Regions from separate parts of the Streptomyces sp. NPDC086787 genome, predicted to be linked through region 3. Evidence: riboswitches for the same ligand, from Rfam matches in the RefSeq annotation. Region 3 holds a riboswitch; each other region holds the start of a gene.
The links. A riboswitch is a leader RNA that binds a small molecule or an ion and turns the genes downstream of it on or off. The one in region 3 is predicted to bind cyclic di-AMP.
Positions count from the first base shown of each region.

Region 1: another riboswitch for cyclic di-AMP. It lies ahead of ACIPK3_RS24750 (C40 family peptidase); the one in region 3 lies ahead of ACIPK3_RS29090 (M23 family metallopeptidase).
Region 2: another riboswitch for cyclic di-AMP. It lies ahead of ACIPK3_RS16100 (transglycosylase family protein); the one in region 3 lies ahead of ACIPK3_RS29090 (M23 family metallopeptidase).
Region 4: another riboswitch for cyclic di-AMP. It lies ahead of ACIPK3_RS20375 (C40 family peptidase); the one in region 3 lies ahead of ACIPK3_RS29090 (M23 family metallopeptidase).

Region 1 covers NZ_JBIVBC010000011.1:186,349-191,568, forward strand. The annotation lists gene bioB (biotin synthase BioB) at 1-364, opposite strand, end outside; gene ACIPK3_RS24730 (8-amino-7-oxononanoate synthase) at 512-1,639, shown strand; gene ACIPK3_RS24735 (DUF397 domain-containing protein) at 1,720-1,944, opposite strand; gene ACIPK3_RS24740 (helix-turn-helix domain-containing protein) at 1,961-2,827, opposite strand; gene ACIPK3_RS24745 (ATP-binding protein) at 3,041-3,499, shown strand; gene ACIPK3_RS24750 (C40 family peptidase) at 3,589-4,062, opposite strand; cyclic di-AMP (ydaO/yuaA leader) riboswitch at 4,066-4,288, opposite strand; gene ACIPK3_RS24755 (hypothetical protein) at 4,593-4,901, opposite strand; gene ACIPK3_RS24760 (ATP-dependent Clp protease proteolytic subunit) at 4,908-5,220, opposite strand, start outside.
Region 2 covers NZ_JBIVBC010000005.1:399,208-404,427, reverse strand. The annotation lists partial or broken gene ACIPK3_RS16115 (DUF501 domain-containing protein) at 59-460, opposite strand; gene ACIPK3_RS16110 (septum formation initiator family protein) at 525-1,001, opposite strand; gene eno (phosphopyruvate hydratase) at 1,133-2,440, opposite strand; gene ACIPK3_RS16100 (transglycosylase family protein) at 2,747-3,445, opposite strand; cyclic di-AMP (ydaO/yuaA leader) riboswitch at 3,450-3,618, opposite strand; gene ACIPK3_RS16095 (transglycosylase family protein) at 3,800-4,846, opposite strand; gene ACIPK3_RS16090 (cytochrome P450) at 4,973-5,220, opposite strand, start outside.
Region 3 covers NZ_JBIVBC010000017.1:17,959-23,178, reverse strand. The annotation lists gene ACIPK3_RS29105 (MarR family winged helix-turn-helix transcriptional regulator) at 1-174, opposite strand, end outside; gene ACIPK3_RS29100 (dihydrofolate reductase family protein) at 222-1,352, shown strand; tRNA gene ACIPK3_RS29095 (tRNA-Met) at 1,413-1,486, shown strand; cyclic di-AMP (ydaO/yuaA leader) riboswitch at 1,722-1,881, shown strand; gene ACIPK3_RS29090 (M23 family metallopeptidase) at 1,889-2,911, shown strand; gene ACIPK3_RS29085 (PrsW family intramembrane metalloprotease) at 2,945-4,348, opposite strand; gene trmB (tRNA (guanosine(46)-N7)-methyltransferase TrmB) at 4,359-5,183, opposite strand; gene lhgO (L-2-hydroxyglutarate oxidase) at 5,216-5,220, opposite strand, start outside.
Region 4 covers NZ_JBIVBC010000008.1:55,761-60,980, forward strand. The annotation lists gene ACIPK3_RS20360 (LuxR C-terminal-related transcriptional regulator) at 1-323, shown strand, start outside; gene ACIPK3_RS20365 (NlpC/P60 family protein) at 327-1,403, opposite strand; gene ACIPK3_RS20370 (hypothetical protein) at 1,793-2,146, shown strand; gene ACIPK3_RS20375 (C40 family peptidase) at 2,174-3,154, opposite strand; cyclic di-AMP (ydaO/yuaA leader) riboswitch at 3,163-3,335, opposite strand; gene pcrA (DNA helicase PcrA) at 3,555-5,220, shown strand, end outside.

The sequences.
Region 1 (5,220 bases), on a different contig from region 3:
CGTCACGGTCCGTCGGGCCGCGTCCGCTGGCCACCAGGCACACCCGCTTGGCGCCCCCGGCCAGGCCCGCGGCGGCCGCCTTGGACGCCTCGTCGGGCTTGAGCCAGGTGTACTTCAGGATGCCGGCCGTGGAGCCGAGCCGCTGCGAGCAGTAGGAGCAGTCCTCCGGGCACAAGCCGGACTTGAGGTTGACCAGGTAGTTAAGTTTCACGCGTCGGCCGAACCAGTGCCGGCGTACCTTGCCGGCCGCGGCCACCACATCGAGCACATCGTCGTCGGAGGTGGCGAGCACGGCGAGTGCTTCCTCGCGGGTCGGCAGCTCGCGCCGAAGCCCCTTGTCCACCAGCGTGTTCAGCAGGTCCATGAGGTCCGATCCTGTCTTACGGGACCGCCCGGGGCCAAGGAGAGATTGCACAACGGAGACGGATCACCGTGTGGGTATTGCCACACCCTGGGCGGCTGGGCGTCCGGCTAGTGTCTGTCCGCTACCTACAAAAGCCCCGGAGGACCCATGGCGTTCGGCTGGATCGACCACCAGGCGGAGCAGCGCCGGCGTGCCGGACTCGTACGGACGCTGCGCCCCCGGCCGGCCGACTCGCCGCTGCTCGACCTGGCGAGCAACGACTATCTGGGCCTGGCCCGGCACCCCGAGGTCACCGACGCGGCCGCGGCCGCCGTGCGCACCTGGGGCGGCGGTTCCACCGGCTCCCGGCTGGTCACCGGCACCACCGAACTGCACGGCGAGCTGGAGCGCGAGCTGGCCGAATACTGCGGTTTCGAGGCGGCTCTGGTGTTTTCCTCCGGATACGCCGCCAACCTCGCCGCGGTCACCACTCTCGGCCCGCACGGCACCCTGATCGTCTCCGACGCCGGCAACCACGCCTCGCTGATCGACGGCTGCCGGCTGGCTCGCGGCACCACGCAGGTCGTCGGGCATGCCGACCCGGACGCGGTGCGCAAGGCGCTCGGCACGCACGAGGGGCCCGCGGTGGTCGTCTCCGACGCGGTCTTCTCGGTCGACGGGGACGCCGCGCCGCTCGCCGCGTTCGCCGAGGCCTGTCGGGAGCGCGGCGCCGGGCTGCTGGTCGACGACGCGCACGGGCTCGGTGTGCTGGGCGAGGGCGGCCGGGGAACGGCGCACGAGGCCGGGCTCGCGGGCGCCGAGGACGTCGTCGTCACCGTCACCCTGTCCAAGTCGCTGGGCAGCCAGGGTGGTGCCGTGCTCGGCCCCGCCCGGGTGATCGACCATCTGGTCAACGCGGCACGAACGTTCATCTTCGACACGGGACTCGCACCGGCCTCGGTCGGCGCGGCGCTGGCCGCACTGAGGCTGCTGCGCCGGGAACCGGCGCGCGCGGCGCGGGCACGCCAGGTCGCCGCTGAACTGCACGCGCGGCTGACCGCCGCGGGTATGGAGGCGGTACGGCCGCAGGCCGCGGTGGTCTCCGTGCGGGCGCCGTCCCCCGAGGGGGCGGTGCGCTGGGCGGCCGACTGCCGTACGGCAGGCCTCGCCGTGGGCTGCTTCCGTCCTCCTTCCGTGCCCGACGGCATCTCACGGCTGAGGCTGACCGCCCGCGCGGACCTCTCCGAGGCCGAGATCGAACGCGCTGTACGTGTCATCGGCGAGGCGCGGCCGTGAGTCCGCACGACACGGCCGTGCACCGCCTGGGCGGACACTGAGTCAGTGGCGGTGGGGCGGCGCTCCGGGGGGTACGGGGGTCAGCGGAGCGCTGCCAGGAAGCCGGTCCAGCTCCCGGCGGAGAACAGCAGCGCCGGCCCGGAGGGGGTCTTGGAGTCGCGTACGGCGAGCAGTCCGGTCAGCGGGCCGGAGCGCGGCCGTGCCGTCTCCACGCAGTTGTTCGCTCCCGTGCTGTAGCTGCTGCGCAGCCAGCGCACGCCGTGCAGCTCGGTACTGGAGGGCAGGTGCCGAGCCAGTGCGGTCATGGTGCCTCCTTACGCGTTATGCGCCGTCGCCCAGCCCGGCGAGGAAATCCATCGATTCCTCGGGTGAAAGGGCGTGGCCCTGAAGGGTTTTGAAGGCCTCGGAGTAGGCCCGGAGGTCGTCCTTCTGTTCGAGATAGAGGCTACTCGTCAACTGGTCGAGAACAACCACGTCCAGATCGGAAGTGCGCGGAAATGACAAAATAACGAAAGGTCCGGTGATGCCGATGTGGGCGCCGGCGGCGAACGGCAGCACCTGAAGCCGTACCTGGGGCAGCCGCGCCGCCTGAGCCAGCCGCTCCAACTGCCCCGCCATCACCTCCGGACCGCCGACCTGCCGGTGCAGCACGGCCTCGTCCAGTACGGCGCTCAGCTTCAGCGGCGGATCCGACCGCAGCACGTCCTGGCGGGCCAGCCGCACCGCCACCAGCGCGTCGAGCCGCTGTTCGGCGTCGTCGCCCGGGCGTACGGCCGCCCTGGTCACCGCACGTGCGTAGGCCGGGGTCTGGAGAAGTCCGGGGACCACCGACGTCTCAAGTGTGCGCATCGTGCTCGCCTGTGACTCCAGGCTGATGAAGTCCCGGTAGGCGGGCGGAAGCACCCCGCGGTAGGCGTGCGACCAGTGGTGTCGGCCGCCCATGTCGTCCGCGCCCGCCAATACCATGATCAGTTCGCGCAGTTGGCGGTCCGTCAGCCCGTAAGCGTCCAGGAGTAACCGCACATCGGCCGGTTTCACTCCACTCGCGCCCGTCTCGACACGGCTTACCTTCGACTGGTGCCAGCCCACCAGCCGGGCCGCCTCACCGCTGGTGAGACCCGCCCCGGTGCGCAGCATGCGCAGTTCGGCGCCGAGTTTCCGGCGGCGCACCGCGGGACCGTTCTGCATGGACTACTCCCTACTCCACCCGGGCCGCCCAAATACGCTCTGCCGTCGCAGAGTTCACCGCATCGAGCGACAGATATATGCACATCTTGGCGGATCGATACCCGTGGCCGGGGCGGTGGTGGCAGTCTGGCGGCGAAGCACCAGTCCGGGACCGTACTCGAACCATCCGCAGCGTGTCGGACTCCGGTCCCGCGTGAAAGGGACGACGTCGCCATGGCAGATCATTTGGAAGCGTCCGTAACTCTGCCGAGCGATCCCGTCTCGGTCGCCGCGGCCCGCTCCTACGTACTGGGAACCCTCGCGGAATGGGGTCTGCCGTCGGACACCGAGGTGGCCGACACCATCCGGCTCATCGTCTCGGAACTCGCCACCAACGCCGTGCAGCACACCTTCGGGCAGTCGCCCACGTTCACGGTGGACATCGTGCTCGACCGCGCGGAGCGGCTGAGCATCGGCGTCACCGACAGTCATCCGCGCTTCCCCAAGCGGCTACCCGCTGCCGTGCAGCAGGACAACGGCCGGGGCATGGTGATCATCCGCTGGCTGACCGCGGAGTGCGGCGGCAGACTCTGCGTCCGGCCCACGCGGGAGGGCGGCAAGACCGTGGCCATCGAACTGCCGTGGACCGTGACCGCCCAGCCGCTGACGGCCGCGGGGCAGCAGGACCCCTGACCGGCGCCGGGAGGCGCCGGGGAGGCGCGGGGGACGGGCCGGGCCCGAGGGGGCGACGCCGCGATGCGAGCCGCCGCCCCCTCGGCGGTTCAGCCGACCCGGCCGTACCAGACGCTCTTCGTCCAGATCTTCTGCAGTCTCACCACGTCCCCGCTCTTCGGGGCGTGCCAGATCTTCCCCTTACCGGCGTAGATCCCCACGTGGTACACGTTGGATCCCGAGTGGAAGAAGACCAGGTCGCCGGCCCTGCGGTGCCCGGACGAGACGTGGTGCGTCTTGTTGTACTGCTGGGCGGCCGTGCGGGGCAGGCTCTTGCCCGCCTTCTTGAACGAGTAGAGCGTCAGCCCCGAGCAGTCGAACCGTCGCGGACCGCTGGCGCCCCACTTGTACGGGGCGCCCTTCTTCGAAGCCGCGATCTGGAGTGCCTTCGTAGCCGTCGTCGCCGCCGCGGCGTCGGACGCCATGCCCGGAACCACGATCGAGCCGCCCACTGCGGCGATGGTCAGGGCCGAGGCCGTACCGGCACGGGCCATGAGCGACGGGACACGATTGAGCGCAGTCATGCGCAACCCTTCGTCAGCCGCCTGTGAAGGATGACCTGTCGGATTCGGGCTGGCGAAGTAGCCCGGCCGCGTTGCCGCGGCTTCACCCCAAGGGACGCTCAGAACGAACAGATGAACCAGCGAACATCCGTTCCGGCGACCCGTCTTGCTTGGGTCCTCCACTCCTGCCGATCCACTCCTGTCGACCGGTCATCCGGGAGGCGGCAGGACTCGGCGTCCACCCGGACCGCCCCGCCGCTGTGGCGGGGGCTTGTCGTCAGACAGGGATCTTCACTCACCCGTGTCCGAAAAACCCAATGGAATCGGGGATTTGTGGGGTTACTCACCACTCACCCGTTCGGGTGGACATTGCTGTGTTCGAGTCATGGTCGAGAGGGCGAACGGCCCCCGGACCAGCGGCGGAGTACCCCACCGTCCGGCTCTGACAGGCGTGTTGCGCAACTCCTACGGGCTCACGAACGGACGCTCGGCTACGCCGTACGGGGGTAAGCCTTCTGGGCCGTTTCAACACCCTTGCGGACGAACGGAAGTCAGCCCGTCCGGCTCGGCGGAACGGTGACCCGGGCGGTTCGGCGCTCCCCGTCCAGCACCCGCATCGCCCGCGCCAGGGTGGCCGCGTGCAGTTCCGACTCACCCCGCCGGTGCATGACGGCCAGCGCGTCGCGCAGCGCCGTCGCCGCGGACACCAGGGCCTGGGCGGCCCGCAGCCCGCTGTACGTGCCCTCCTGCTGCGCCGGGTTGATCCGGCCCAGCAGGTCGACCGCGTCGAGGTAGCGGTCGACGAGTTCGCCCTCGGCCCGGGTCAGGGCGGGCAGCGGCGGCAGTTCCGGCGGCAGCATCGGCGGTCACCTCTCGCCCGGCGCGGTGCGGGACGCCTCGCGGCTCGTTACGACCCCGTCCGCCAGCCCGTACTCCAGTGCGCCCCGCGCGTCGAGGACGAGGTCACGCTCCAGGTCCTCGTGCACCTGCTCCGGGGTGCGCCCCGTGTACCGGGCGAGAAGTTCCTCGAGTCGCGCGCGGACCCGCTCCAACTCCCGGGCCCGGATCGCCAGGTCGCTCGGCTGACCTTCCGTCGGTTCGGGCAGCGACGGCTGCCGCAGCAGCACGCGCGCGCCCGGCAGTACGAACCGTTTGCCCGGCGTACCGGCGGCGAGCAGC
Region 2 (5,220 bases), on a different contig from region 3:
CCTCGTCGCCGAGCGGGTTCACGCCCGGCCCGGCCGCCAGCGAGTGGCCGACGAGGACGTGCAGGCACTTCACCCGGTCCGGCATGCCGCCGGCACTCGGGAAGCCCTCCAGGACCTCGATCTCGTCGCGGCGCCGGATGTAGTCCTCGTGCGCGGCCCGGTAGGCGGCGGCCAGCTCGGGGTCCTTCCCCAGCCGCTCGGTCATCTCCTTCATGACGCCGTCGGCCTCCAGTGTGCCGATGGCGGAGGCGGCACGCGGGCACGTCAGGTAGTACGTCGTCGGGAAGGGGGTGCCGTCGGGCAGGCGCGGTGCCGTCTCCACGACATCCGGCTGACCGCACGGGCACCGGTGCGCGATGGCCCGCAGCCCGCGCGGCGGACGGCCGAGCTGCTGTTTGAAGGCCTCGACGTCGGCGGCGGTGGGCTCGGTGCGCTCGGTGGGCGGCGGGGGCGTTTCCATGACTGTCTTCAGGTTGTCTTTCTCTGGCTGCGGTTTCGCCGGCCGGGCCGTCCCGGCCGGCGGCTCACTGGTCGGAGGCGTCGGACTTGTCGACGCCGTCCCAGACGTTCGAGTACCAGGGGCGGTCGGTCTCCCCCGGGTAGGCGTGGGCCTGCCTGGCCGCACTGGGGTCGATCACGATGTAGCCGGTCTCCCCCGGCATCACATAGTGCAGCCGCAGCCGGATCTGCTGCTCCGCGTACGCGTCGTCCTGCCAGCGCGCCTTGAGGTCGCGCAGTTCCTCGACCCGTTCGGCGGCCCGCTGCTGCTGCCGCTCCAGGTCGGCGATCTCGGCGCGCTGGGAGACGTACTGGCGCATCGGGTAGGCCAGGGCCACCACCATCGTGCACAGCACGAGGGCGAGCAGCGCGGCCCGGCCGGTGAGCCGGGAGCGGCGGGCCTGGCGCTTGGTCTGGGAGCGGTAGACCCGGGCCGCGGTCTGCTCGCCGAGCAGTCGCAGTTTGGTCGCGGTGGAGAACCGGTCCCGGTCCTTCACGGCCATGTCCCCGCCTCCCTCGTAAGCGCGTACGTCCCCGGACACGGTACGGGACCGGGTACGGGGACGTACGTACGACTTGGCCAGGGCCTGTCCGGTGTGCGGGCCGGGGCCCGCCCTCGGATCAGGGCCCCGGGTCAGCCCTTCGCGATCTCGTCGTTGCCGCGGAAGCGCGGGAAGGCGCTGCGTCCGGCGTACACCGCCGCGTCGTCGAGGATCTCCTCGATGCGCAGCAGCTGGTTGTACTTGGCGACGCGCTCGGAGCGGGCCGGGGCGCCGGTCTTGATCTGGCCGCAGTTGGTGGCGACGGCCAGGTCGGCGATGGTGACGTCCTCGGTCTCGCCGGAGCGGTGGGACATCATGCACTTGAAGCCGCTGCGCTGGGCCAGCTCGACGGCGTCCAGGGTCTCGGTCAGCGAGCCGATCTGGTTGACCTTCACGAGCAGGGCGTTGGCGGTGCCCTCGTCGATACCGCGGGACAGACGCTCCGGGTTGGTGACGAACAGGTCGTCGCCGACCAGCTGGACCTTGTCGCCGAGCTTGTCGGTGATGACCTTCCAGCCGGCCCAGTCGTCCTCGAACAGCGGGTCCTCGATGGAGACGAGCGGGTAGGCGGCCACCAGCTCCTCGTAGTACTCGGTCATCTCGGCGGCCGAGCGGGACTTGCCCTCGAACTCGTACTTGCCGTCCTTGTAGAACTCGGACGCGGCGACGTCGAGCGCGAGCGCGATCTGCTCGCCCGGGACGTAACCGGCCAGCTTGATGGCCTCGAGGATGAGGTCGAGCGCCTCACGGTTGGAGCCGAGGTCGGGGGCGAAGCCGCCCTCGTCGCCGAGACCGGTGGACAGTCCCTTGCCCTTCAGGACCTTCTTGAGGGTGTGGTAGACCTCGGCGCCCCAGCGCAGCGCCTCGGAGAAGGACTCCGCGCCGATCGGGGCGATCATGAACTCCTGGATGTCCACGTTGGAGTCGGCGTGCGAGCCGCCGTTCAGGATGTTCATCATCGGCACCGGCAGCAGGTGCGCGTTCGGGCCGCCCAGGTAGCGGAAGAGGGGCAGGTCGCTGGCCTCGGCTGCGGCGTGGGCGACGGCGAGGGAGACGCCGAGGATGGCGTTGGCACCCAGCGAGCCCTTGTTGTCGGTGGCGTCCAGGTCGAACATCGCCTGGTCGATCAGGCGCTGCTCGGTGGCGTCGTAGCCGACCAGCTCGGGGCCGATCTGCTCGATCACGGCGAGGACGGCCTTCTCGACGCCCTTGCCGAGGTAGCGGTTCTGGTCGCCGTCACGGAGCTCGACGGCCTCGAAGGCACCGGTGGAGGCGCCGGACGGAACGGCGGCACGACCCGTGCTGCCGTCGTCGAGGCCGACCTCGACCTCGACCGTGGGGTTGCCTCGGGAGTCCAGGATTTCCCGGGCTACGACGACGTCGATGGACGGCACGAGCATCTCCTTCTTGGGATGTGACGCTGGAAGTGCGGGGCTGGTGTGCCTTGCGCCTAGAGCCTATCCGTCCCGGGAGCGTCGGCCATCGACCGACCGCCCCATGGACAGGGAGACCGCAGGAACAGGGAGACCGTACACATTGTTCCACGACGGAACAAAGAGGGGCGGCAATTCGCGAGACGGAGCGGCAGTGCGGGAGACACGAACGCGGGAGACAGAACAGAACCCCGCCCCGGTGCGTGCGGGGGAACACGCGCCGGGGCGGGGAGACCGGGGGGGGCGGGGAGCCCGTGGGGACGGGGGTGTCCGTCAGCCCAGGTGCAGCTGCTGACCCGGGTAGATGAGGTCCGCGTCCTTGATGATGTCGTCGTTCCGCTCGAACAGCTTCTGCCAGCCGCCGCGCACCTTGTGCTTCGCGGCGATGGAGCTGAGGGTGTCGCCCTTGACGACCCGGTACTCGCCGTCGCCCTTCTTGACCTTCTCACCGGTCGGGGTGGTGACGGTCTTCGGCTTGGGCTTGGCGGTGTGCTTGCTCGGGGCCGGGCGGTCGACGGAGCGGGAGGCGGCCTTGGGCTCGGCGGAGCGGTCGGCGGACTTCGTGGTGTTAGACGCGGAGCCGCCGGTGTAGGCGGCGCGGGACAGACCCTTGCCGCAGACCGGCCAGGCACCCTTGCCCTGTCCGGCGAGGACCTTCTCGGCGATCTCGATCTGCTGCGACTTGGTCGCCTTGTCGGCGGTGGCGGCGTACTTCGTGCCGCCGTAACCGGCCCAGGTGGAGGCCGAGAACTGGACGCCGCCGTAGAAGCCGTTACCGGTGTTGATCGACCAGTTGCCGCCGGACTCGCACTGGGCGACGGCGTCCCACTCGGAGGCGGTGGCGGCGGAGGCGGTACCGGAGGCCACCAGCGGAGCGGCGACAGCGGCGCCGGTCACTCCGGCGATCGCGATGACGCGAGCGTGGACGGGCCTGGAGGGACGGCGGTGCTTGCCCTTGGCGGAAAACAGCATGTTGGGATCCCCTCACCGACGCCTGCGAGGTGAGCTGTCGGGTTCGGGCCGGTTGAGTTGCCCGGCCACTCCTCCCCCTGGGAGATGTGGCTCCACCCCTAGCCGCCCCGGTCAACTGTCCGGCGCGGCACTTACCTTGGGTCCCCCGCTCCTGCCTGCGGCGCTTGCGCGTCGTCTGTTCCCGTGCGGCCGCTGGCAGGATTCGGCGTTGCGACAGCCGGGGCTCGTGATGGCGAGCGGTCCTGACCGTAGACAGGCGCCCGGGGGATTTTCAAAGACGATCAGGGCTTCTGAGACTCATCCCACACTTTCACCAAACCGGACATTATATGCGAACAAGGGCGCCAACTTGCCCTATTCGCCGTCCGTTTCGGTACCGATTTCCAGGGTCTGACCGGGCATGATGGCGTTCGGGTCGCCTCCGATGGCGACCTTGTTGGCGGCGTAGAGCGCACGCCATCCGCCGTCCACGTCAAGGGAGTCGGCGATGGAGCAGAGGGTGTCGCCGACGCGCACCGTGTAGCTCTGCGAGGCATGTCGGCCCGACGACGCGGGGCCCTGTCCGCTTGCTTCACTTTCGTCCGCACTCGCGCCCCGGTGACGACCGCCGGCCGCGGCACCGGTGTCGACCAGGTTCCAAGACCCGGCCTCCTCGGCCGATTTGTCCGAGTCGGAGGTGGCGCCCTCGGTGGGCGAGCCGTCACCCTCCTGCGAACCGTCCGCCCCGGAAGGTGCCGACTTGTCCGACTTTGCTGAGCCGTCGGAATCGGCGGACCCGGCGGGGTCGCCCTTCTTGTCGGCACCCTCACCCGCGTCGGCGTCCGACGACGAGGAGCCCGGCACCGAGGAGCCCGGCGCCTTGGACGAGTCACCCGAGTCGGGTGAGCCGGAGGGGGTGGAGGGGGTGGAGGGGGTGCCGGAAGCACCAGAAGAACCGGACAAACCGGAAGAACCAGACGAACCCGAGGAGCCGTCCGCGTCGGGCGACGCGGACCCTACGCCCGTGTCCACGTCGACGGACCCGGAGTTCGAGGTGAGCCCGGAGAGTAGAGCGCAGGTGGCCCAGTGGGCGGTGCCCTTGCGGTCGAGGATCCGCTCGGCGACGGCTATCTGCTGCGAACGGCTGGCCTCGTCCGGGCTGGCCGCGTAGTCGAGACCGCCGTACTCGTCCCAGTCGTCCTGGGACAGCTGGAGTCCGCCGTAGTAGCCGTTGCCGGTGTTGGCGCTCCAGGAGCCGCCGCTCTCGCACTCGGCCACCTTGTCCCATGTGGTGCCCTCGGCCGCGCTGGCGCTCGCCGCGCCGAGCAGCGGGATGGCGATGGCGGAGCCGGCCACTCCCGCCGCCACGAGGAGAGCCGGAGCCTGACGGGGGCGACGGTGACGACCGTTCCCGGAGAGCATGCGGAGACCTTTCGCGCGACAGCGGTGACCGGTGCGGCACGCGAAACCCATGTGCCGCACTGACGAGTGAACGTATCCACTGACGATCACTTGTCACAAGTTCATGCCGCGCAGATCACGTGAAGATCACATAGTTGAAGGTTCATCACCTTCGGGCCGGACGGGAGTGAACTCCACCGGCAAGGTGCGCAGCCCCCGCATGATGAGCCCGCCGCGCCACCGCAGTTCGGCCGGATCCACCGCGAGCCGGAGATCGGGGAGGCGGGTGAGCAGGGTGGCGAGCGCGGTCTGCCCCTCGAGGCGGGCGAGCGGCGCCCCGACGCAGTAGTGGATGCCGTGGCCGTATCCAAGATGCTGGTTGTCGCGTCGTCCGA
Region 3 (5,220 bases):
GCGCAGTCCGCCCTCCGGTGCCTCGGAGAGGTTGGCCAGGATGGAGTAGTACAGGTGTGGCATGCCGGTGTCCTGCTGGAGGTTCCGGTCGATGGTGTCCTCCAGCAGCAGACTGCCGGCGATGTACGCGCGCCAGGCGCGTTGTTCCTCGGGGGTGAGCCAGCGGGTCGTCATGTCGCCAGTGTAAGTTTGTTTCAAACTTGAACCAAGGAGGGTGCTCGATGTCGTACCCGTACGTCCTGCTGTCCGCCGCCGTCTCCCTCGACGGCTACCTGGACGACACCGGCCCCGAGCGGCTCCTGCTGTCCTCCCCGGCCGACTTCGACCGGGTCGACGAGGTACGGGCGTCGGTCGACGCCATCCTGATCGGCGCCGGCACCGTTCGCGCCGACAACCCGCGGCTCCTCGTCTACTCGCCCGAGCGGCGCTCCGCCCGGGTGGCCGCGGGCCGGGCCGAGTACCCGCTCAAGGTCACCGTCAGCGCCTCCGGCGAACTCGACCCGAACGCGAAGTTCTGGCACACCGGCGGCGAGAAGGTCCTCTACACGACGGACAAGGGTGCCGACCGGGCACGGGAACTCGCTCTCGCCACCGACGTCGTTCCGCTCGGAGCCGATCTCGACTGGCGGGCGCTGCTCACCCACCTGTCCGAGGAGCGCGGGGTGCGGCGGCTGATGGTCGAGGGCGGCGGCACCATTCACACCCAGCTGCTCCGTGCGGGCCTCGCCGACGAACTCCAGCTGGTGCTCGCCCCGCTGCTCGTGGGGGAACCGGCGGCGCCCCGGCTGTTCGGGCCCGGCGGCTACCAGGGCGGCCGGCTCCGGCTCGTGGAGACCCGCCGTATCGAGGACGTCGTCCTCATGCGGTACGAGCCGACCGCGCCCGGCGCCGGGCGGTCCGTCACCGCGGCCGACCGGCACTGGACGCGGATCGCCTGCGAGCTGGCCGCACTGTGCCCGCCCTCGGACACGGCGTTCAGTGTGGGCGCGGTCGTGGTGGCCGCGGACGGGACCGAACTGGCCCGGGGCCACTCGCGGGAGGGCGGAGACCCGCACGCGCACGCCGAGGAGGCGGCGCTCGCCAAGATCGACCCCGCCGATCCGAGGCTGGCGGCCGCCACCGTGTACTCCAGCCTGGAGCCCTGCGCCCGGCGGTCGTCCCGGCCCGCTCCCTGCGCGCGGCTGATCCTCGCGGCGGGAGTACGGCGCGTGGTCACGGCCTGGCGCGAGCCGGACACGTTCGTGACGGATGCCGACGGGAGCGGGCTGCTGGCGGGCGAGGGCGTGGACGTGGTCGTGCTGCCCGAGTACGCGGAGGCGGCCCAGGAGCCGAACCGGCACCTGCTCGGATAAGCCCTGGATAAACCCGTGTGCTCGGCACTCCGAACATGGCGTATGCTTGAGGAACAACGACGCGGGGTGGAGCAGCTCGGTAGCTCGCTGGGCTCATAACCCAGAGGTCGCAGGTTCAAATCCTGTCCCCGCTACTGAAGGCTCAGGGCCGGAATCCATTGAATGGGTTCCGGCCCTGAGTGTTTCCCGGGGTCCGACAGTTTCCGGCTTCCGGGGTGGGATAGCTCGCCCGGTTTTAACCGGTCCTGACCCCTAACTTCCGTCAGGGAAACGGTAATGATCAAGCCGAACGGCTTGGAATCCAGCCTCGGGGTCTATTAACGTTCGATAACGCAGCGCGGTCGTCCCAGCCGTCAGCCAAGGCGGCTCCGTGCGCACGCGCCGAATCCCGCAAGGGAACCGGGGAACCACCACTTTGGGGTGAATCACGCGGATGTCGCCGTATTCGTACGGCCGGTATACGCGCGTAGGAGACCTTCCTGCTCCGAACCCGTCAGCTAACCCGGTAGGCGGCGGAAGGAAAGGAGTGCGCCCGCGTGGCGTCCAACCGGCCTGCCCCTGAAGCCCCGTACGAGCCGAGTCGGCATCCCGAGACCTTCGGCTACGGCGACTTCCGCGCCGACGAGGGCCCCTGGGAGGAGTGGAATCCCACCGAGGATTCCCTTCAGCAGGTACGCGGCCGGCACCGCGTCGCCAAGCAGCGCGGCGGCGGACTCGCCCGCAGCTCCACGGTTCTCGGCGTCGGCGTCATAGCCGCCGTCGGCGCGGGTGGCATGGCCAGCGCCAACACCGGGAAGCCGCCGGTGTCCATCGCCATGCCCGACCTGCCCTCCGTGGATTCCCTGCTCGGCAACGGCTCCCAGGAGACCCCCGCGGGCTCCGGCACCGCGCTCAGCGCTCTCGGTGTGTCCTCCGACGACAGCGCCCAGGGCGCCGACGACGCCGGTGAGGCGCTGCGCAACCGCATCATGGCGCAGGCCGAACGGCAGCAGGGTCAGGCCGAGAACAAGGCCACCGCCGCCGCCGACCAGCGCATCCTCGCCGCGGCCGCCCAGGCGGAGAAGGTGGCGGCGACCCAGGCGGCCGACGCCAAGGAGAAGGCGGCCGCCGAGGTCAAGAAGCAGGCCGAGGCCGAGCGTCTCGCCAAGCTGGCCAAGCAGTACACGCTGCCGACCTCCTCGTACACGATCACCTCGACGTTCGGCCAGGCCGGCGCCATGTGGTCGTCCGGCTATCACACCGGCCTCGACTTCGCCGCCCCCACGGGCACCCTCATCAAGGCCATCCACAGCGGCACGATCACCGAGGCGGGCTGGGCCGGCTCCTACGGCTACCGCACGATCCTCACCCTCAACGACGGCACCGAGCTGTGGTTCTGCCACCAGTCCTCGATCAGCGTCAAGACCGGCCAGAAGGTCGCCACGGGCGAGATCATCGGCCGCGTCGGCGCCACCGGCAACGTCACCGGCCCGCATCTCCACCTGGAGGTCCACCCCGGCGGCCAGGCCACCGGCATCGACCCCATGACCTGGCTGCGGGGCAAGGGCCTCAACCCCTGAGTCCCCAGGCCTGAAGGCCCGAGGCCCGAGACGTCAGGGGTGGTACGGGTGGTGGACGGGGTGCGGCGACTGCTGCTGCGCCGGATGCGGCGGCCCCGCCTGGCCGTACACGCCCTGGCCGCCGTACCCGCCCGGTGCGCCGTACATCCCTTGAACCCCCTGCGTCCCGTACGACGGCCAGGGCACCGCCACCGGCATCCGCACCGGTGCCGAGGCCCGCGCCGCGTACTCCATCGCGGGCCGGGCGACATGCCGCAGCTTCCACAGTTCCGCGAGCAGTTCGCGCTCCCGCACGGCGAAGTCGGGGTTGGCCTGCCCGCGCCGTCCCCGGCGCCGCAGAAGAGCCAGTGACGTCGCGTTCTTCTCGTAGTGTCCGACGGCCCGCGCGGCCGGCTTGCCCAGGTGGTGGCCGGCGTAGTCGCGGGCCAGCTGCCGGGCCCGCATCGAGCCCAGGGCGAACGGCTCCGCGAGCCCCAGCCAGCCGGCCAGGACGTACACCGGGAGTTCCTCGCGCACGGTCCGCAACTCGTTCTGCCGGGTCCAGATCGCCAGCCAGATCAGCAGCCCGAACACGGGCACCATGAACCCCGCGTACACGGCGAGGAAGCCGTACGGGCCGAAGGTCGAGGAGCCGTTCCAGAACGCGTGCATGCCCATCGCGAGCAGCAGTCCGCCGATCGGCACCAGTACGCGCCGGGCGCGCCGGTGCTGGGCGGTGAGCGCGGAGAGGCCGAAGCCGATGCCGGTGAGCACGGTGAACAGGGGGTGCGCGAACGGGGACATGATGATGCGCACGAAGAAGGTGCCGACGGTGACGGAGGCGGCGCCGTGGCCGCCGGTGATCTGGTCGGTGCCGAACGCGGTGCCGAGATAGAGGATGTTCTCGGTGAAGGCGAAGCCGGTGGCGGTGACCCCCGCCACCACCATGCCGTCCACGATCCCGGTGAAGTCCCGCCTGCGGAAGAGGAAGATGAGGAGGACGGCCGCGGCCTTGGCGGACTCCTCGACGACGGGCGCTATGACGATGGCGCCCAGGGTGTCCGCGCCCGCCGGGTCGGCGGTGGTGGTGGCTATCCACTTGGTCGCGAAACTGTTGGCCACGATGGCTATCAGGGCGGCCGCGCAGGCGCCCCACGCGAACGCGAAGACCAGGTTCCGCCAGGGTCCGGGTTCCACCCGGTCCAGCCAGCGGAAGGCGGTGACGAGCATCGGCACGGGCAGTACGGCGAGACAGATCCCGACCAGGAACCCTTGCGTGCCGGTCTGTTCACGGACGAGCGCGAGGATGACCAGCCCGGAGAGCGCGAGCAGCGTGATCAGCGCGCCGTACCGCACCCCCGTGCGCTGCCACCAGCGTGGATGCCGGAGTACGACGTGGGCCGGACCGGTGGGCGGTATCGGATAGGCGTCTATCGGATACGCGGGGAAGGTGGGCACGGCACCGACCCTAACGCCGCCGCGGTTCGGGGTGCCGCGCCCGGCGGAACAGCAGGTCGCTCACCGTGTGCCCCTTGTCCAGGCCCTGTCCTTCGAAGCGGGTCAGCGGCCGGAAGGCGGGACGCGGGGCGAAGCCGCCGTCGGGCTGGGTGTTCTCGAAGTCCGGGTGCGCGGTCAGCACCTCCAGCATCTGCTCCGCGTACGGCTGCCAGTCCGTCGCGCAGTGCACGAGCGCGTCCGGCCCCAGGCGGGTGGCGGCGAGGTCGAGGAACTCGGGCTGGATCAGTCGCCGCTTGTGGTGCCGCTTCTTCGGCCAGGGGTCGGGGAAGTAGACGCGCAGCCCGTCGAGCGAGTCGGGCGTGAGCATCTCGCGCAGCAGGATGATGGCGTCCCCGTTGCCCACCCGCACATTGGACAGGCCGCCGCGGTCGGCGAGGTTGAGCAGGTTGCCCTGGCCCGGGGTGTGTACGTCGACGGCGAGGATGTTGAGGCCCGGGTCCTGGGCGGCCATCTGCGCCGTGGCCTCGCCCATGCCGAACCCGATCTCCAGCACCACGGGGTTGTCGTTCCCGAACAGCTCGCCGAGATCGATGGTCTGCTGCCCGTCGATGTCGAGCCCCCACTTGGGCCACAGCCGCTGCAACGCGTCCGCCTGTCCCGTGGTCACCCGGCTGCGGCGCGGCTGGAAGCTGCGGATCCGCCGCTCGAAGTGCGAGCCGGCCGGATCGGCCTGCGGGCCGTCGGGGAACCGCGGCTCCCCCTTGGTGCGGGAGTGCCGGACGGGGACGCCGGGGGCGTGCCGGTGGGGTTCGGGGGTGTTCAGCGAGTCAGCCACAGTGGGGACGATTTTACTGGCCGCTTCAACGGTCACG
Region 4 (5,220 bases), on a different contig from region 3:
TCACGGGCACCGACCTGGTGGACTCCGTCTTCCGGGTCCAGGAGGGCGACGCCGTCTTCTCCCCGCGCCTGGCCGGGTTCGTACTGGACGCCTTCGCCTCCACCGACGCCCCGCCGGTCGACGAGGACCTGGACCGCCTCACCCAACGCGAACGCGAGGTACTGCGCCTGATCGCCCGTGGGTACGCCTACAAGGAGATCGCCAAGCAGCTGTTCATCTCGGTGAAGACGGTCGAGTCCCATGTCTCGGCGGTACTGCGCAAGCTCCAGCTGTCCAACCGTCACGAACTCACCCGGTGGGCCACGGCACGACGGCTGGTGTGACGCTCAGGCCACCCGCGTCGCCCCCGCGAACGGCATCTGGTCGATCGGGGCCAGACGCACCGGCGCCGACGGGTTCGGGGCGTGGATCATCCGGCCGTTGCCGACGTAGATGCCGACGTGGCTGATCCCCGAGTAGAAGAACACCAGGTCCCCGGGGCGCAGTTCGGAGCGGGAGACGCGCCGGCCCGCGTTGATCTGGGCGTAGGTCGTGCGGGGGAGGGAGAGCCCGGCGGAGCGGTACGCGGCCTGGGCGAGGCCCGAGCAGTCGAAGGCGTCGGGGCCGGTCGCGCCCCACACATAGGGGCTGCCGAGCTTGCGGTAGGCGTAGGCGACGGCGGCCGCGGCACGGGAGTCGGGGGCCGTGACGGAGCCGGGGGGCGTGAGCGGATCGCGTGCGTCGGGGGACGCCGACCTGGAGCCGCGGGCCGCGGTGGCGCCCGTCCCGTCGTATGCCGTGATCAGGCTCTGCTCACGCGGTGTGAGCCGGGACAGCAGCTCCCTCGCCTCGGCCAGCTTCCCGGTGACCGTCCTCTTCTCCCGCTTCAGCTCCGCCTGTCGGGACCTGAGCGACACCAGCTGCACCCGGGCGGCGCCACGCAGCTGCTCGATCTCCCGGAGCTGACTGTGCACCCGGGCCACGGCCCGGGACTGCCGGTCGGCCGCCAGGTCGGCGAAGGTGGCGCCCCGCAGATACCGGTCGGGGTCGCCGGAGAGCATCAGCCGCACCACGGGGTCGAAACCGCCGCTGCGGTACTGGGCGGCCGCCACCGTACCCAGCGTGTCCCGCGCCGTGTTGAGCCGCTCCTCGCCGCGGGCCGCCTCGTCGCGCAGCACGCTGAGCCGCCGTTCCGTCGCGTCGGCCTTCTCCTTGGCGCCGTTGTACTTCTCGGTGGCGGCCTCGGCCTCCTGGTACAGCTTGTCGACCCGCGCCTTGACCTGTGCCGAGGTCAGCTGCGGTGCGGCGTGCCCGGTGCCGTCGAAGGCGGTCGCGGTGGCCGCGCCCGCCAGGGCGAGGGTCGCCGCGGTGCGGGCGGTGCTGCCGCCCAGCGAACGCTGCCGGGGCTTGCGGTGCGCTGCCACCTGGGCCGTCACGTCCTTTCTCACGGCCGAGCTGTTTCGCGGGTCCGGCGGCGGCCCGCACAGGGGGAGCGAGCCGCCGCCGGACCCTTCTCGGCGGTGGTGGCCGACTGCCGCCCCTGGTTCTGGACGGCGGTGGGGAGCCGGTCACCTGGTGGAGGACGCTAAACCGGACGGTGTCGGCCCGGTAACAGCTGTGCGGAAGTGGCCCATTCGGGCGCCGTGGTGACCACATGTGATCGCGATCCGGGTCGGCGACACCGGCTTCGAGCAGCGTGGTGACCGAAGCGCCGGTTTCGGGTCGGGAGCGCGGGCGGGAGTGCTATGGGACGCGTCTCTGTGTGGGGGGCGGTGCCGAGGACGGGTCCGCATCCTGACTAGGCTCCGGAGCCATGGACGTACTCATCCATCTCTTCGTCGGCCTGCACATCATCGGCATCGCCGCACTCCTCGGCGGTTTCCTCACCCAGATGAAGGCGATGGGCCGTGGCACCGCCCGCTTCGTCCCGGCGATGCTGCACGGCGCGCTCACCATGCTGGTCACCGGAGTGATCCTGGTCGGCCTCAACCAGGCCGACGACCAGCACGTCAACAACATCAAGATCGGCGTGAAGCTGGCCCTGCTGATCGTGATCCTCGGGCTCGTCTACGTGAAGCGGGACGACGAACAGGTCGACAAGCGCCTCTTCGGCCTGGTGGGCCTGCTGACCACGGCCAACATCTTCATCGCCGTGCTCTGGACCTGACCGTCCCGCTTCCTTCCCCTCGGCCGCTCAGGCGGGGCGTACCACCCGGTGGATGATCGTCTCGCCGTCGTAGCGCACCGACTCCTCGCGCACACAGGCGCCCGGTTTCGGGGCGTGGATCATCGTGCCGTTGCCGATGTAGACGCCGACGTGGGTGCAGTCGTCGTAGAAGAACACCAGATCACCCGGCCGGGCGTCGGCCAGGGAGAGCGGTGCGCCCCAGACCGCCTGGAGACGGGAGTCGCGCGGCAGCTCGACGCCGGCCGTCTTCCAGGCCGCCTGGGTGAGGCCCGGGCCGTCGTACGAGCCGGGACCGGCCGCACCCCAGACGTACGGCTTGCCGATCTGCGCGCGGGCGAAGGCCACCGCCTGCTCGGCCCTGGTGGCGAACGAGGCTGCCGAGGGTATGGAGCCGTCGACGCCGATGGCGGCAGTGACGTCGCCGAGGATGGCGGCAGTGACGTCGGCGGGGAGGGCGACAGGGCCGTCGGTGGGGACGCTCCGCAGCGCGGTCAGCCGCTCCGACAGCAGCACGCGAGCCGCGGAGAGCTTCAGCTGCACGGCGGTCTTGGCGTCCTTCAGGTCCTCCTGGTCCGGCAGCTCGTGCCGCGGCGGCGCGGGCTCGGCCGGGGCTTCGGGGCCCGGGACGACCTCCTGCCTCTTCCGCACGGCCTGGCGCGCGTTCAGCCGGCCCATCAGCCTGGCCGGGCCGAAGTGGTCCTGCGGAAAGTCCGCGAGCATGACGGCGGCCGTCTCCGGCGCGGCGTCGCGCGCCCGCGGCCTGCCGGACCGCTCCCTGACCGGGTCGTGCTTCTCGGCCACCGGCGCGGTCCTACGGCGGTACAGGTCGTCGATCTTCCTCTCGATCTCCGCGGCGCTCGGCCCGGCTCCGTCGTCGGAGGGGGCGGCCCCGGGGGTCCGGGAGAGTACGGCCACCGGGGCGGGGGCCGTGGTGGCCGGGCCGGTGGCATGGGTGCCGACGGCGCGTGACTTGCGGTGCGACGCCAAAAGAGGCGACTCCTTCCATGCTCCGCCTACCGGGTTAGCTGTCGGGTTCGGGCGGGTGTTTCGGAAGGGTTGCCCTACGGCCGTGCCCCGTGCGGGACTGGGCCGATTCACCCCAGAGGTTCGGTGGGTCCCCGGCTCCGGCTGCCACGCGGTGGCACTCCGGACTCGGCGGAGGCCGTACGGCCCGGCGAGGTTCACCGGTAGAGGTCGTACGGCCTGTCCGTGACGGTAACCAACTCGTGTGGCTCATGTGAAGGTTGGCGAGGGATATGTCCGATACATTTCCGTGACCGGTTTCCGGAGTTCCGTTCATGTGATGGCACGTCTCCGGAGCGTGAGGCAACGGGGTGTCCAGGACCGGCAGCGCGCTGTCGGTGGGGCCCCCTAGACTCGGAGAGCGATGAGCAGCCTCTTTGACGACAGCTTCCTGGCGAACCTCCAAGCCCCGCGCGGCCACGCGGAGGAGCCCCCGCCACCGCCCGAGGACGACTACGCTCCGGAGCAGGTTCCGGACGATCTGTTCGGCGGGAAGTTCGACGTGCCGCCGGACCGGGAGGCGTACTACCGCGACGGCGCACCGCGTCCGCCGATCGACGCCGCAGCGCTCCTGGAGGGGCTCAACGAGAACCAGCGCGCGGCCGTGGTGCACGCCGGTTCCCCGCTGCTCATCGTGGCCGGCGCCGGCTCCGGCAAGACCCGGGTGCTCACCCACCGCATCGCCCATCTGCTCGGCGAGCGGCACGTGCACCCGGGCCAGATCCTCGCGATCACCTTCACCAACAAGGCCGCGGGCGAGATGAAGGAGCGCGTCGAGCAGCTCGTCGGCCCGCGTGCCAACGCGATGTGGGTGATGACCTTCCACAGCGCCTGCGTGCGCATCCTGCGCCGCGAGAGCAAGAAACTCGGCTTCACCTCGTCGTTCTCGATCTACGACGCCGCCGACAGCAAGCGCCTGATGGCCCTGGTCTGCCGCGACCTGGACCTCGACCCCAAGCGCTTTCCGCCCAAGTCCTTCAGCGCCAAGATCAGCAACCTGAAGAACGAGCTGATCGACGAGGAGGACTTCGCCGCCCGGGCGACCGACGGCTTCGAGAAGACCCTCGCCCAGGCCTACGCCCTCTACCAGTCACGGCTGCGCGAGGCCAACGCCCTCGACTTCGACGACCTGATCATGACGACGGTCAACCTGCTGCGCGCCTTCCCGGACGTCGCCGAGCACTACCGCCGCCGCTTCCGGCACGTCCTGGTGGACGAGTACCAGGACACCAACCACGCCCAGTACACGCTGGTCCGCGAGCTCGTCGGCACCGGCGCGCACGCCGAGGACGTCCCCCCGGGCGAGCCCGACCTGCCGCCCGCCGAACTGTGCGTCGTGGGTGACGCGGACCAGTCGATCTACGCCTTCCGCGGTGCGACCATCCGCAACATCCTCCAGTTCGAGGAGGACTACCCGGACGCGACGACGATCCTGCTGGAGCAGAACTACCGCTCCACCCAGACCATCCTGTCCGCCGCCAACGCGGTCATCGAGCGCAACGAGTCCCGCCGCCCGAAGAACCTGTGGACCAACGCGGGAGCGGGCGCGCGCATCACCGGCTATGTCGCCGACACCGAGCACGACGAGGCCCAGTTCGTCGCCGAAGAGATAGACCGTCTCACCGACGCGGGCGACGCGAAGGCGGGTGACGTCGCGGTCTTCTACCGCACCAACGCCCAGTCCCGTGTCTTCGAGGAGATCTTCATCCGCGTCGGCCTGCCCTACAAGGTCGTCGGCGGTGTCCGCTTCTACGAGCGCAAGGAGGTCCGGGACGTCCTCGCCTACCTGCGGGTGCTCGCCAACCCGGAGGACTCCGTCCCGCTGCGCCGGATCCTCAACGTGCCCAAGCGCGGCATCGGGGACCGCGCCGAAGCCATGATCGACGCCCTCGCCCAGCGCGAGAAGATCAGCTTCCCGCAGGCGCTCAGGCGCGTCGACGAGGCGTACGGCATGGCCGCGCGCTCCACCAACGCGGTCAAGCGGTTCAACACGCTGATGGAGGAGCTGCGCACGGTCGCGGAGTCCGGCG